2 regions of the Sphingomonas sp. CFBP 13728 genome follow, and region 1 is predicted to be linked to the other one. Evidence: riboswitches for the same ligand, from Rfam matches in the RefSeq annotation. Region 1 holds a riboswitch; the other holds the start of a gene.
What was found. A riboswitch is a leader RNA that binds a small molecule or an ion and turns the genes downstream of it on or off. The one in region 1 is predicted to bind cobalamin.
Positions count from the first base shown of each region.

Region 2: another riboswitch for cobalamin. It lies ahead of IFT67_RS00455 (DUF1636 domain-containing protein); the one in region 1 lies ahead of IFT67_RS01105 (HoxN/HupN/NixA family nickel/cobalt transporter).

Region 1 is NZ_JACYUS010000001.1:253,842-261,692, forward strand. Features, by position in the region: gene cobN (cobaltochelatase subunit CobN) at 1-1,985, opposite strand, end outside; gene cobW (cobalamin biosynthesis protein CobW) at 1,994-3,031, opposite strand; cobalamin riboswitch at 3,138-3,352, opposite strand; gene IFT67_RS01105 (HoxN/HupN/NixA family nickel/cobalt transporter) at 3,408-4,469, opposite strand; cobalamin riboswitch at 4,637-4,855, opposite strand; gene IFT67_RS01110 (hypothetical protein) at 4,821-5,012, opposite strand; gene IFT67_RS01115 (glycosyl hydrolase 2 galactose-binding domain-containing protein) at 5,053-7,851, shown strand, end outside.
Region 2 is NZ_JACYUS010000001.1:111,465-119,315, forward strand. Features, by position in the region: gene IFT67_RS00440 (peptidylprolyl isomerase) at 1-113, shown strand, start outside; gene IFT67_RS00445 (NAD(P)/FAD-dependent oxidoreductase) at 484-2,100, opposite strand; gene cobO (cob(I)yrinic acid a,c-diamide adenosyltransferase) at 2,161-2,760, shown strand; cobalamin riboswitch at 2,952-3,145, shown strand; gene IFT67_RS00455 (DUF1636 domain-containing protein) at 3,317-3,724, shown strand; gene cobT (nicotinate-nucleotide--dimethylbenzimidazole phosphoribosyltransferase) at 3,721-4,734, shown strand; gene IFT67_RS00465 (histidine phosphatase family protein) at 4,731-5,303, shown strand; gene cobS (adenosylcobinamide-GDP ribazoletransferase) at 5,300-6,031, shown strand; gene IFT67_RS00475 (cobyric acid synthase) at 5,993-7,465, opposite strand; gene cbiB (adenosylcobinamide-phosphate synthase CbiB) at 7,453-7,851, opposite strand, start outside.

The sequences.
Region 1 (7,851 bases):
CCATACTGGCTCTCCTTCACGTCGCAGACGAAGGTGTCGATGCGGGTGATCGCCTCGGCCTGGGACTGCGCGTCGTCGAGGCCCAGCGTTGCGGCGAGGCCGGTGGCGGTGGCTTCGTCGCGGATGTCGCGTTGCAGGCGGTCGCGGCGCGCCGGGTCGAGGCCATCGGCGTTGGAGAATTCGTCGAGCAGCGCTTCGAGGCGGCCGAGACCTGCGCCGGTGCGCGTGTGTTCGAGCGGTGGCGGGACGTGGCCGAGCGTGACCGCACCGATGCGGCGTTTGGCTTGGGCGGCCTCGCCGGGATCGTTGACGATGAACGGGTAGATGACGGGCATGGCACCGGTGAGCGCTTCGGGCCAGCAGTTGTCGGATAGCGCGACCGACTTGCCGGGCAGCCATTCGAGCGTGCCGTGCGCGCCGACATGGACCAGCGCGTCGGTGCCTCGCGAGCGGAGCCACAGGTAGAAGGCGACATAGGCGTGGCAGGGGCAGCGGGAGAGGTCGTGATATTCTTCCGTGCGGTACTCGGTTCGCCCGCGTTCGGGTTGAAGGGCTACCAGTGCCCCGCCCTGGTCGATCGCGGTGAACATGAAGTCTTCGGTGGGCTCGCCCCAGGTTTCCCGAAGGTCCTTGCGCAGGGCTACGGGGAGATGCGCGAGGGCTTCGCGGTACTCGGCAAGCGGCCAGTGAATGCGTGAGGTAGCGAGGTCAGTTGGGTCGGCCGTGATCGCGTAGCCCCCTTCGCTAAGGTCTGCGAGGATCGCGTGCGTGGAGGCTAGCGCGTCGAGGCCGACGGCGTGCGCCATCTGGTACGCCTTGCCGGGGTAGGTCGAGAGGATGATCGCGAGGCGGTGGTCGGCGACGGGCTTGCTGGCGAGGCTGGTCCAGGCTTCGATGCGCGCGGCGATGGCGGTGATGCGGGCCGGGTCGGCGCGGTGTTCGCGGCGCGTGTATTCGAGATCTCCGTCCCTCGCGGCAGCCTCCTTGAAGCTGGCGACACCGGCGAAGAGGCGACCGTCCACTTCGGGGAGGACGACGTGCATGGCGAGGTCGGCGGGCGACAGGCCGCGGGTGGCGCCGGCCCAGGCGGCGCGGTCGGAGGTGGCTAGCGCGATCTGGAAGACGGGCACGTTCGCGCCGTCGAGAGGCGTGGTGTCGGAGACGCCGCGTGCGGAAAAGGCGGTGGCGTTGACGATCGCGGCGGGTTCCAGTGCCTTGACCCAGCGGCTCAGCCAGCCGGCTGCGTCAGGGGCTTTGAGCGAAGGTGCGAAGAGGCCGATGACGTCGAACCCTCGCGCGGAAAGTTCGGCGTGAAGCGCTTCGATCGGGTCGAGGTCCGCGGCTGTAAGATACGAGCGGTAGAACACGATCAGTACGCGGGGGCGTGTCGCGTTCAGGGCAAACGCCGCCGGGCAGGTCACGCCGTCATGTGGCTGCCAGCCGCCGACATCGGCGATCGCGCGGACGCCCGTTACGGGACCAGCGTAACAGCCGGCGGCCAGCGCGAACTGGGCCAGTGCCGCCTGCGCCGCGACTGCGCCGCCGGTGTCGCAGAGATGGGCTAAACGGCGGAGCGTCGAGAGCGGGATCGTCGAGGCGGCGTCGAGGCGGCTGTCGATTCGACCGTCTGCTGCGAGGACGGCTAGCGCGATGCCGTTCTCCCGCGCGAGGTTTTCGACCTGTTGCAGGCCGTAGTTCCAGTAGGAGCGTCCCCCGATCAGCCGGATCAAAATGCCCTTCGCGCCGGCCAGCGTCTGTTCGACATAGGTGTCGACCGATAGCGGGTGCTGGAGTGCGGTCAGGTTCGCGAGGCGTAGCGACGGCAATCGGCTACCGGCTGCGTCCGCACGTTTCCAGCCCGCGGCGAATGCGCCGAGGTCACCGTCGGAGAACGAGAGGACGACGAGATCCGCGGGGGATTGGGCGAGGTCCTGTGGGACCGCGCTTTCCTCCAGCCCGTGGCTCTCGCGGAAGACTACGTGCATCGTGGGACTCAGCCGTCCAGCGCGGCCTTGATGCGGGCCTCGTCAATGCGGTCGTGCTCGGCGATCACCACCAGTTGCGTGCGACGCGGTTCGCCTGCGCGCCATGGGCGGTCGTATTGCGTACGGACGCGCGCGCCTACTGCCTGGACGAGCAGGCGCATCGGCTTGCCGGTGACGGCGGCGTACCCCTTTACGCGGAGGATGTCGGCGCTGCGGGCGAGGGCTTCGATCTTCGCGGTCAGATCGGCGGGGTCGGCGATCTCGCCAAGCTCGACGACGACGCTGTCGAAATCGTCATGCTCGTGATCGTCCTCGCCATCGTGATGCGAGGGGCGGCTGGCGATGTCGTCCTCGGCGGCGGCGTTGAGGCCGAGGATCACGCGGGGGTCGATGATGCCGTCAGTGAGGTCGATCACCGGGAGCGGCCGTGCGGACTCCGCGGCGATGACCGCGCGCGCCTTGGCGACGCCATCGGGGCCGGCGAGGTCGATCTTGGTTAGCAGCACGAGATCGGCGCAAGCGAGCTGGTCCTCGAACACCTCAGACAAGGGCGTCTCGTGATCGACGCTGGGGTCGGCGGCGCGTTGGGCATCGAGCGCAGCGACGTCAGGCGCGAAACGACCTGCGGCGACCGCCTCAGCATCGGCCAGCGCGATCACGCCGTCGACGGTGATGCGCGAGCGGATCGCGGGCCAGTCGAACGCCTTCAGCAGCGGCTTCGGGAGCGCGAGGCCGGACGTCTCGATCAGGATGTGATCGGGGCGCGGGTTTAGCGCGAGCAACGTCTCGACGGTCGGGATGAAGTCGTCTGCCACGGTGCAGCAGATGCAGCCGTTCGCCAGCTCCACGACGTTCTCGGCCGGACAATCGGGGATCGCGCAGCCCTTGAGGATGTCGCCATCGATGCCGAGCGTGCCGAATTCGTTGACCACGACCGCGAGGCGCCTCCCGCCTGCGTTGCGGATAAGATGGCTGATGAGCGTCGTCTTGCCGGCGCCCAGGAAGCCGGTGACGATGGTGACGGGGACCTTTGAAAGATCGGACATGATTATTTCCTCGACGTCTGAAGCACACGCACGCACGGCCTTTCGGTCGGACGTGTTCGTCGCTCAGACGGAGAACCGTGCCAAGATCACCCCCTGGATCGTGGCAAGAGCGACCGTTGCGCTGGCAGGTCTCCTGGCTCGCGGGTCGAAGCTCCTCGCACACCTTCCCAGGCCGTCGGCCCAGTGGCTGCCCATGAAGGGCGCGTGCGTGTCGCTCACCGCTTACAGTTGCAGGGACAGCCGCGGCATTGGAGGAGCGAACCCCTTCCGCACCGCATTCCCATTCAAGCCCCGAAGGGCACCGGCGCGATCAACGAGGTTCGGTGCAACCGACCCTCACGAAGGCGACCTAACGGACTTTCCGGCACGCCGCCAGCTATCCGTGCACGACTTCGATCTCGTCGAAGCGTTTCCAGCGGTAGATCGCGAAGCTCAGCACCCAGCAGAGCACGAACAGCCCGATGATCGCGAAGCCGAGGCCGTTGAAGTTCTCGCCGAGCGCCTCCGCCAGATCCCAGATGCCGCCGGTCAGCCCCAGCTTCGATCCGAGCAGCGCGAGCGTCTCGATCCCGCCGATCGCGATCGCGACGATCGCCGAGATCAGCGTGATGGTGATGTTGTAATAGAGTTTGCGGATCGGCTTCACGAACGCCCATTCATACGCGCCGAGCATGACGACCCCGTCCGCGGTATCGACCAGCGCCATACCGGTCGCGAACAGCACCGGCAGCACGAGCACGGTGCCGATCGACAGGCCGTCGGCGGCCTGGCTGGCGGAGAGGCCGAGGATCGCAACCTCGGTGGCGGTGTCGAAGCCCAGCCCGAAGAGGAAGCCGAGCGGCGCCATGTGCCAGCTCCGCGTGACCAGCCGGAACATCGGCCGGAACAGCCGTGCGAGCAGGCCGCGGTTGCCGAGCAGCAGGTCGAGATCCTCCTCGACATAGGTGCCGCCGCCGCGGACGTGGCCGAAGGTCCGCCAGACCGATCGCAGGATGATCAGGTTCATCGCCGCGATCGTGAACAGGAAGACGGCGGAAATGACGGTCGCGATGACGCCGCCGACCTGTTTGAACGCCTCGAACTGCGACAGCGCGCTGGCGGTGAGCGCGATCGCGACAGCGGCGATCAGCACGATCCCCGAATGACCGATCGCGAACCAGAAGCCGACCGCGATCGGGCGCTGGCCGTCCTGCATGAGCTTGCGCGTCACGTTGTCGATCGCGGCGATGTGATCCGCATCCACCGCGTGGCGCAGACCCAGGCCCCAGGCGAGCAGCGCGGTGCCCAGCATCAGCGGTTGCGCGTGGAACAGCGAGAACGCCCAGCCCCAGGCGGCGATGTTGGCAACGACCAGGCCTGCGAACATCCAGCCGATCCGCTTGCGGGTGGCGGCGCGCGTCGGTCTCTCGATCGTTCTCTCTATCGTCGCAGTCGTCATGCAGAACTCCCCGGCGTCCGACGAGGACGGGGGCCTGCCGCAAGCGGCCGGGACACGCGAAGACCGGACGCCATGAGCGGCCGACGCGCGTCGCCGTGCGGCCCCTGCCGCGCGTGTCGTCGCTCAGACGGCGTTCACCGTGCCTCGGCCACCCCCTGGACCGGGACAAGAGCGACCAGACGCCGGCAGGTCTCCTGGCTCACGGGTCAAAGCTCCACGCCACGCCTTCCCAGGCTCTTCGGCCCAGTGGCTGCCCTCCAGTCGAAGGGCCCGTGCGTCTCGCTCGCCGCTTACAGTTGCAGGGACAGCCGCGGCATTGGCAGGGCGAACCCGACCGCACCGCATTCCCAATCAAGCCCCGAGGGGCACCGACGCGATCATGCAGGCGGCGTTGATCCGCTGCCCGCCCGGTTGGGTATCCTGCTTTCGCAGCGCTGCCAATATGCGCCTCGGCCAAGCGTGATCGCGGACGCCCCGACCGATCTGAAACAATTCGTAATTCAATTTGGCTTTTTCGCGACACCGCGTCATGTTGATCGTCAATCGCGGAGCATCGTCAGATTCCGCGCACGGGAGGATGATTATGGGCAAGCGGATGTTCGCGGGCACGATTTCCATGGTGGCGTTCTGCTGTGCGACCGCCGCGTCGGCCCAGAGCTATGGTCCGTTCAACGTCGCGGCGCCTGCTGGTGGCGACAGCCTCAAGACGGCGATCGGTGGCGATAGCGCCAGCCCGATAGACGCGCCGAGCTGGACGCTGTCGGGGTGGATCGAACCCCGGACGATCCGCGACGGCATCGTCCCGGTGGCGGGGTTCGGCGATATCGCGAACGGACCGCGCCGGTATCTCGCGCTCGACAAGGGCCGCCCGAGCCTCATCACCGAAGCCGGCACGGTGATCGCGCCGTCGCGGATCGCGGCCGGCGGCTGGCATCACGTCGCGGCGACGGTCGAGCAGGGTCAGGCGCGCCTGTACGTCGATGGGCGCCAGGTCGCGCAGCGCCGGATGACCACGGCGCCCGTGCCATCGGTCGCGACGATCGCGCCGTTCGGCGGGCGGGTTGCGGGCTTTGCGATGGAGGCGCGTACGCTCGACGCGGGCGCGGTGAAGGCGCTTGCCACGACCAAGCCAGGCGCGTCGATCGTCTATCAGGATGCGAGCCCGGCATGGCCGGTTCAGGTGCGTCAATCGCTCGGCCAGACCACCCCACAGGATGCCTGGACCCGGCCGGTGTCGAAGGCCCCCTTCCCCGCGCCCGTCGCCAAGCCACTCCCGACCGAACCCGCGATCGCGCCGCTGCATGCCGGCGCCTGGACGGTCGCCGGCTGGCGGCTGGCCGAAGCGCCGAAGGTGACCGCACCCGGTGCCACGCTCAGCCGTGCGGGGTTCGATGCGTCGAACTGGTACGTTGCGACGGTGCCTGGCACGGTACTGACGACGATGGTGGATCGCGGTGTCTATGCCGACCCTGCGTTCGGTTTGAACAACATGACGATCCCCGAAAGCCTCGCGAAACAGGATTACTGGTACCGCACCGAGTTCGACGCGCCCGCCGCGACCGCGGGCAAGCGACAGATGCTCAATTTCGACGGCGTGAACTATAGCGCGGAGGTGTGGCTGAACGGCGCGCCGATCGGCACGATGAAGGGTGCGTTCGTGCGCGGCCGGTTCGACGTGACCGGCAAGCTGCTGCCCGGCCGCAACGCGGTCGCGGTAAAGGTGTCGCCGCCGCCGCATCCGGGGATCGCGCAGGAAGAGTCGCTGACGTCGGGCGTCGGCGAGAATGGCGGCATGATGATGCTCGACGGCCCGACCTTCGTGGCGACCGAGGGGTGGGACTGGATCCCGAGCATCCGCGACCGCAACATCGGCATGTGGCGCGGCGTGACCCTGACCGCGACGGGGATCGCGACGCTAGGCGATGCGCAGGTCGTGACGACCTTGCCCAGGGCGGACAACAGCGTCGCGGCAGTCGAGATCGGCGTACCCGTCGCGAACCATTCCGCGGGACCGGTGAGAACCACCGTCCGCGCGGCATTCGACGACGTCGTCGTCGAGAAGCAGGTGACGCTCGCGCCGGGCCAGACCGCCAACGTCGTGCTGAAGCCTGCGGACTTCCCGCAGTTGCTGGTGCGCAATCCGAAGCTCTGGTGGCCGAACGGCTACGGCGCCCCTGCCCTGCACGACCTGACCCTGACCGCGTCGGTGGACGGCGCGGCGAGCGACACCAAGCACGTCCGCTTCGGCATCCGGCAGGTCACGTACGACATTTCGCTGATGGACAAGGACGGCGACCTCGAACGGGTCGGCATCGACCTGTCGAAGGCCCGGCAGCGCGGCGAGCGGATCGTCGACGGCTCGCATACCGGCATCCGCAAGGTCGCCAATGGCTGGGCCGCGAGCCTCGTGCCGGGCGCCGAGACATCGCCTGCGGTCACCCGGATCAAGGATCAGGACGGCCTGACGCCGTATCTGGTGATCCGCGTCAACGGCGTGAAGATCGCGGCGCGTTGCGGCAATATCGGCATGGACGACTTCATGAAGCGCGTCGACCGGACGCGGCTCGAGCCGTTCTTCAAGTTGCACAGGGACGCGCATCTCAACATCATCCGCAACTGGGTCGGACAGAACACCGAAGACACGTTCTACGATCTCGCGGACGAATACGGCCTGATGATCCTCAACGATTTCTGGGAATCGACGCAGGATTACAACATCGAGGCGCAGGACCCGGCGTTGTTCATGACCAACGCGACCGACGTCGTGAAGCGATACCGCAACCACCCGTCGATCGTCGTGTGGTTCGGCCGCAACGAGGGCGTGCCCCAGCCGATTCTCAACGAGGCGCTGGAGACGCTGATCGACAAGGAGGACGGCACGCGGCTGTACATGGGGTCGTCCAACCGGGTGAACCTGCAGAACTCCGGGCCGTATAACTGGCGTCCGCCGGTCGAGTATTTCACCGAGCATGCCAAGGGTTTCTCGGTCGAGAGCGGCACCCCGTCGCTGCCGACGCTGGAGGCGTGGAAGCGCGCGATGGCACCGGCCGATCAATGGCCGATCAGCGATGCGTGGGCGTATCACGACTGGCACCAGACCGGGAACGGCGCGGTGAAGACGTATATGGACGTGCTCGCCACGCGCTTCGGCCCCGGCACCAGCCTCGAGGATTTCGAGCGCAAGGCGCAGATGATGCAGTATGAATCGTACCGCGCGATCTTCGAGGGGATGAACGCGAAGCTGTGGACGGAGCATAGCGGGCGGATGCTGTGGATGACGCAGCCCACCTGGCCGTCGTCGGCGTGGAACATCTTCAGTTCGGACTATGACACGCAGGCCTCGTTCTACGGCGTGAAGAAGGCGTCCGAGCCGGTCCATGTC
Region 2 (7,851 bases), 140 kb from region 1:
TGATCCTAAAGCGGGTCGCGCTGGTGAGCGCGCGGCGGTTGGATGGGGTGGCTAAGCCGACCGGACTGCCGCGGGCGTGGTTGATCGAGACGGGGCCGCAGAGGCGGAAGTGAGGGGTGGGCGCGGCGCTGCACATCGACTAACGTCGTTCCGAACGCTTGTCAGTTTGGTCAGTGGAGTGGCGTTTCCCTCATACGCTTCTGGAGCCAAGGTGGTCGCCATCGACTTCTGCACCGCCCCGGCGAAGGCCGGGGTGCAATTGGCAAGGTCAAGCTTACGGCGGTTTGCCTTTAGGTCAGCAGCGTCCCCCAACTGGGCCCCGGCCTCCGCCGGGGTGGTGGTGTAGAAACTGGTCCCCGCAGACCCCTAAAATCAGTTGTCACAACCCTCTGTTCTCCCGCGAAGGCGGGAGCCCCGGGTAACGAACGCAGGTATTCGTTGCTTCTTGGCCCCCGCCTCCGCGGGGGAACAAGCTAGAGTCCGTTACGCCGTAAGGCTCGACGCAACCGCTTCCGCGACCTTGATCCCGTCAACCGCCGCGGACAGGATCCCCCCCGCATAGCCTGCGCCTTCGCCCGCCGGGAACAGGCCGGCGGTGTTGAGGCTGACGAAATCGTCGCCTCGCGTGATCCTTACCGGCGACGAAGTGCGCGTCTCGACACCCGTAAGTACCGCATCAGGATGGTCGTAGCCCGGAATCTCACGCCCAAACGCCGGCAAAGCCTCGCGCAACGCCGTGATCGCGAACTCCGGCAGACACTCCGAAAGATCGGTCATGTGGACGCCCGGCTTGTACGACGGGATCACCGACCCGAGCGCGGTCGACGCGCGCCCTGCGAGCAGGTCGCCGATGCGTTGCGCAGGCGCCTTGTAGTTCGAGCCGCCGGCGACATACGCCCGCGATTCCCAATGGCGTTGCAGCTCGATCCCGGCGAGCGGGTGGCCGGGATAGTCGCGCTCGGGGTCGATGCCGATCACGATCCCCGAGTTCGCGTTGCGTTCGTTGCGCGAATATTGGCTCATGCCGTTGGTCGCGACGCGGCCTTCCTCGGAGGTCGCGGCGACGACGGTGCCGCCCGGGCACATGCAGAAGCTGTAGACGGTCCGCCCGTTCTTGCAGTGGTGCGACAGGCTGTACGCTGCCGCGCCGAGATCCGGGTGGCCGGCGCACGGCCCGAACCGGGCTTCGTCGATCCAAGATTGCGGGTGCTCGATGCGGACGCCGATCGAGAACGGCTTGGCCTCGACATGGACGCCCTTGGCATGCAGCATCTCGAACGTGTCGCGCGCGCTGTGGCCGACCGCGAAGACGACGTGGTCGGCTTCGAGATAGTCGCCGGTGCTGAGATGGAGACCGCGGAGCTGGCGGGTGCCGGCCTCCTCGACGATGTCGAGACCGTCGACGCGGGTCGAGAAGCGGTATTCCCCGCCGAGCGCCTCTATCGTCTCGCGCATGCTCTCGACCATCGTGACGAGGCGAAAGGTGCCGATATGCGGGTGCGCTTCGGTGAGGATTTCGGGCGGCGCGCCGGCTTTGACGAACTCGGTCAGGACCTTCCGGCCTAAGTGGCGCGGGTCCTTGATCTGGCTCCAGAGCTTGCCGTCGGAGAAGGTGCCGGCGCCGCCTTCGCCGAACTGGACGTTCGATTCGGGGTTGAGGACGCTTTTGCGCCAGAGACCCCAGGTATCCTTGGTGCGCTCGCGGACGACTTTGCCGCGGTCGAGGATGATTGGGCGGAAGCCCATCTGCGCGAGGATCAGGCCGGCGAACAGCCCGCAGGGGCCCGCGCCGACCACCACCGGACGTGGGCCGGTGTAGCTCGGGCCGCCCTTGGTGACGAAGCGATATCCCGTGTCGGGGGTACGCTGGACATGGCGATCCTTGCGGAAACGCGTGAGGACGGTGTCCTCGTTCTTCAGCGTGACGTCGACCGAATAGACGAGCTGGATGTCCATCTTGTCGCGGGCATCGTGCGCGCGTCTCGCGATGGTGTAGCGGATCAGGTCGCGCGGGGTGACGCGCAGGCGGTCGCGGATTGCGGCGGGGAGCGCTTCGTCAGCGTGGTTGAGCGGCAGCTTGAGGTCGGTGATGCGGAGCATGTCGGTCGCTCTAGCGCCGCGCGGCGCGATCCGCCATCGGGTGCACGAGAGGACTTAATCATGCGGACCGACGAAGAACAGAATGCCAAGAGCGCCAAGCGCAAGGAGGTCCACGATAAGATTGTCGCCAGCAAGACGATCGAAAAGGGGCTGATCATCGTCCACACCGGCAAGGGCAAGGGCAAGTCGACCGCCGCGTTCGGCATGGCGGTGCGGATGATCGGGCATGGGCGGAAGGTCGGCGTGGTGCAGTTCGTCAAGGGCGCGATGACGACCGGTGAGAAGGCGGTGTTCGACGCGTTCCCCGCGCTGTGCGAGTTCAAGCCGATGGGGGAGGGGTTCACCTGGGACACGCAGGATCGCGCGCGCGATATCGCGGTGGCGCGGGAGGCTTGGGACGAGGTGAAGCGGATGGTTGCGGATCCGTCCTATGCGATGGTGGTGGCGGACGAGCTGAACATCGTGTTGCGGTATGAGTATCTGCCGGTCGACGAGGTTCTTGCGGTTTTGGCCGCGAAGCCCGAGATGACACATGTCGTGGCGACCGGGCGGAACGCGCCGGACGCGCTGATCGAGATGGCGGACCTTGTAACCGAGATGACGCAGGTGAAGCATCCGTTCCGGTCGGGAGTGAAGGCGCAGGCGGGGGTGGAGTTCTAGGCGGCTCCGTACTGTGCGGCCCAAAACAACCACCGTCCGTCATCCTGACGAAAGTCAGGATCCAGAGCCACGAAGGCCACCGCCCGTTACCCTGGGTCCTGACTTTCGTCAGGATGACGGGAGGGCGTGGGGACGGCTGGCGGACTTCTAACCGACGTAGCCGTGTCTTGCGCCGTGTCTTCCTCCCGCCTATCGCTCCCTCCGCGACAGGTTCCCCCGATGCTCGCGCGGAGGGGGATGAAAATGGGAACGGGAAACACCCGGCTGCCCTTGCAACTGTACGCGGCGAGCCATCGTGCCTCATGCCATTGGGATGTTCCCGAGAAGGCGGTGCGGACGGCGTTGACCCGCGAGCCAGGAGACCTGCCCGTCGCGGTCGTCTTTCGTCCGGCCAGGGTGCGCCGAACGGACGGGTAACACCCCGAGCGACGACATCGCTTCGCGTCGCGCGGAGGCTGGAGGCATGCGCCTTCGCCCTTCGCGTGGTGCGGGATCGACTGTCCGAAGGGGTTTCTATGCCAAGTTCACATCATTTTGAGATCGTCCGAGGTCGGACATGCTGAAGCCGGTCGAAGACGGCGTCGCGGTGGTCGCGTGCAACACGTGTCGCCATTCCACCGATGCCCGCGACGACGAGCAGGGCCAGCGCGGCGGCGCACGGCTCGTCAGCGCACTGAAGGCGGTTCAGGCGAGCGACCCGGCCTATGCCGACGTCGCTGTGCAGGAGATGCCGTGTCTGTTCGCCTGCCAGGATTTCTGCACGATCCATCTGCGCGCACCTGCTAAGGTCGGCTATGTGCTCGGCCGGTTCGAGCCCACCGAAGACGCCGCGCGCGCGATCCTCGATTACGCGCGGCTCTACGGCGAGAGCGCGTTCGGGCAGGTGCCGTTCAAGCAATGGCCGCAGGGGGTGAAGGGCCACTTCATCACGCGCACGCCGCCTGCCGGGTTCGTCGTGGAATGACGTTTTTTCCGACGGCCGGGGCATTTCTGTCATCCTTGCGCGCGTTGCCGCAGCCGGACGAAGCCGCTCGATCGGCGGCGGTGTCGCGTCAGGGGCAATTGACCAAACCGCCGGGTTCGCTCGGGCGGTTGGAAGATATTGCCGTCTTCATGGCCGGCTGGCAGGGCCACGAACGCCCGCGGCTCGATCGCGGCCGGGTGGTGATCTTCGCGGGTAATCACGGCATCGTTGACCGCGGCGTCAGTGCGTTTCCGGCCTCCGTCACCGCGCAGATGGTGGCCAATTTCGAACATGGCGGCGCGGCGATCAACGCACTGTCGCGCGCGGCGGGGCTCGATCTCAGAGTCGTCCCGCTCGACCTCGACCGGCCGACTATCGATTTCACCGTCGCCCCGGCGATGTCGGAGGAGGAATGTCTCGCCGCGATCAACGCGGGCGCGGCCGTCGTTGCGGACGCGCCCGATCTGATCGTGCTCGGCGAAATGGGGATCGGCAACTCGACCTCGGCCGCCGCGCTGTGCCTCGCCAGCTTCGATGGCTCGGCACGCGACTGGGTCGGGCCCGGTACCGGAGTCGACGACGACGGCATGGCCCGCAAGATCGCGACCGTGGAGGCCGGGCTGGCGCTGCACCGGGACGCACTGACCACCCCGTTCGAGACGCTACGCAGGCTTGGCGGTCGTGAACTTGCGGCGATCGCTGGCGCGGTCCTCGCGGCGCGCCTCGCTGGCGTACCCGTCATGCTGGACGGCTTCATATGCTGTGCCGCGGTCGCGCCGATCGCCGCTGCGTGCCCGGATATCCTCGCGCATTGTCTTGCCGGCCACGTGTCGGCCGAGCCGGGTCATGCGCGCCTGTTGCGGGCATTGGGTCTCGACCCCCTGTTGTCGCTGGGCATGCGGCTCGGCGAGGGAAGCGGCGCGGCGACTGCGACCTTGCTCGTTCGCGCGGCGCTGGCGGCACATGATGAAATGGCGACCTTTGCCGAGGCGGGGGTCTCGATCGCGTGACCGGCTCGCACATGCTGTACCTGATGCGGCATGGCGCACCGGCACGAGAAGGGCTGCTGCTCGGCCGGACCGACGCACCGGTCACGGATAAGGGCATTGCCGCCTGTCTGGCACGGGCGGCGACGCTCGACGTCGCCCGCATCGTGACGTCGGACCTCGCCCGGACTCGCGACTGTGCGCGGGCGATCGCGGCCTGTCGGACGATCGAGGTCGAAGTCGACCCGCGGTGGCGCGAACTAGATTTCGGGGCCTGGGATGGGCTCGAGCCCGCGGAGGTCGACCCGACGGCGTTGGCGCAGTTTTATGACGATCCGGACGCGGCGCCTCCACCGGGCGGGGAGTGCTGGTCTGCGCTTCAAGGCCGCGTGCACGATGCGCTTGCCGACGTGCCCCCGGCGGCGACGCTGGTCGTCACGCATGGCGGCGCGATCCGCGCGGCGCTCGCGGATGTGTGCGGGTTCGATCGACGACAGATTTGGGCGTTCGACCTGCCCTACGCGTCGCTCGTGTCGCTCCGGATTTGGCCTGAAGACGAGCGGACCGTCCAGATCGTCGGGCTCGCGACATGAGGCGGTTGATCGTTGCGTTCGGTTTCCTGACGCGCCTGCCGATGCCGCGCGTGACCGTCGGGCCGAGCGGTTTTGCCGAAGCGATACGCTTCTACCCGATTGTCGGGTTGGCGGTTGGCGTGCTGGTCGCGGTGGCCGGATGGCTTGGCGCGCTGATCGATCCGTGGACGGGCGCCTTCGCCGCGCTACTGACGTGGGTCGCGATCACCGGCGCCCTGCATCTCGATGGACTGGCCGACCTCGCCGACGGCTTGGGCGCGGCGCACGGCGATCGGACGCGGTTGCTCGCCGTGATGGCGGATCCGCATATCGGCAGCTTCGGCGTCGTCGCGATCGTCAGCCAGATGATCGCCAAGCTGGTGCTGCTGCATGCGGTCGGGATGGCAGGCTGGTGGGTCGTCATCCTGGTGCCGTGTGCAGCGCGGATGGGGCCGCTCGCCTGGGCCAGGATGTTGCCGCCGATCCGGGCGGGCGGCCTGGGGGCGGCGATCGCGGGTGCGGTGCGGCGGCAGGACCTCATTGGCTGGGGACTGGTGCTGGCGTTGGCGGCCGTGATGGCTCCGGCGCTGGTGAGCGTTCCGTTCCTGTTGCTAGGCGTCGCGGCGTGGTTGCGGCGGACGCTCGGCGGCGTAACCGGCGATGCCTATGGCGCCGGGATCGAGATCGTCGAGACCGGGGTGCTGCTCGCGCTAGCCATTGGTGGCGGCATGACCGGCACGCTGCGCTAACGCCAGCATCGCGTCGAGATCGAGGTGGCGTTCGAGCGTAGCTGCGATCGCGTCGAGCGCCGCGTCGATCGAGGCGCCGTGATCGGGCCCGACCGCATCGACGCCGATCCTGGCGAGCCAGACCGCGCGCTGTTCGGCGAGCGCCAGCAGGCCGTGGACGTAGCTGCCGGCGACAAGCCCGTCCGCGCTGATCGCACCCTCCGGGCTGCCGTCCGCGCGATGGCCAACGGGCTGGGCCAAGCCGGCGCCATGGGTTTCGCCCATGTGCATCTCATAGCCTGCGAACCGCGCACCGCCCGCGATGCCCTCGACGCGTTCGAGCGTCTTCGTCGCGGTTAGGATCGTGTCGATGTCGAGTAATCCCAGCCCTTCTACGGTGCCCGCCGGGCCCTCGATCCCGTGCGGGTCGGCGATGCTGCGTCCGAGCATCTGATAGCCGCCGCAGAGCCCGAGCACAGGCTTGCCGCGACGATGATGCGCGCGGATGTCGATGTCCCAGCCTTCTGCGCGCACGAAGGCGAGATCGGGGATCGTCGCCTTCGATCCGGCGAGGATGATCATGTCGACATCGGGGATCGCGGTGCCGGGCGGTATCATCAGCAGCGATACGCCGGGTTCGAGCCGGAGCGGATCGAGATCGTCGAAATTGGCGATCCGTGGCGTGATCGGGCAGGCGATCGTCACCCGGCGCCCCGTCGACATGGCGGAGCGTTCGAGGATCACCGCGTCCTCGCTCGGCAACCGGCCGGCGTCGGCGAGCCACGGCACGACGCCGTAGCCGCGCCATCCACTGCGCGCCTCGATCGCGCGATAGCCATCGTCGAAGAGCGCAGGATCGCCGCGGAATTTGTTGATCAGGAAGCCGTGGATCATCGCCGCGTCGGCTGGATCGATCACCGCGCGCGTACCGACCAGCGACGCAATGACGCCGCCACGATCGATGTCGCCGACCAGGATGACGGGGATGTCGGCGGCGCGCGCGAAACCCATATTGGCGATATCGCCGTCGCGCAGGTTGATCTCGGCGGGGCTGCCCGCGCCCTCGACGACGACCAGATCGCAGCCTGCCGACAGGCGCTCGAAGCTGTCGAGGACGTCGACCAGCAAGCCGGCGCGCCCCTCGCGCCAGCGCGCCGCGGCAAGCGTGCCTCGGACCCGCCCGCGGACGATCAGTTGCGAGGTGCGGTCGCCCTGCGGCTTCAGCAGCACCGGGTTCATGTCGACGCTGGGCTCTACCCGGCAGGCGATCGCCTGAGTCGCCTGCGCACGCCCGATCTCGCCACCATCGGCGGTGACGGCGGCGTTGTTCGACATGTTCTGCGGCTTGAACGGGCGGACCGACAGCCCACGATTGGCGAACGCACGGCAGAGTCCCGCGACCAGCACCGACTTGCCGACGTCCGAGCCGGTTCCCTGCAACATCAGAGCAGCCATGCGATCGCTCCGGCGATAACGAGGAGAAGGATGCAGGCTCGGCGATAGATGCCGAGCGCGTCAGTGAGGTCCGCCACCGATACGTCGACGCGGCCGTTGCCGATATAGGGCTTGTCGGCGACGAGGCCATCATAGGCGATCGGCCCAGCCAGGCGCAGGTCGAGCGCGCCGGCCATCGCTGCCTCGGGCCAGCCGGCATTGGGCGAGGTATGCTTCGAGGCGTCCCGCAGCATCGTTCGCCAGCCGCCACCGGCGGCGATGCAGAGCAGCGCGCCACTGATCCGTGCAGGGATCAGATTGGCGATATCGTCGGTGCGTGCCGCCGCCCAGCCGAACGCACGCCAGCGGTCCTCGCGGTGCCCGATCAGGCTGTCGGCGGTGTTGAT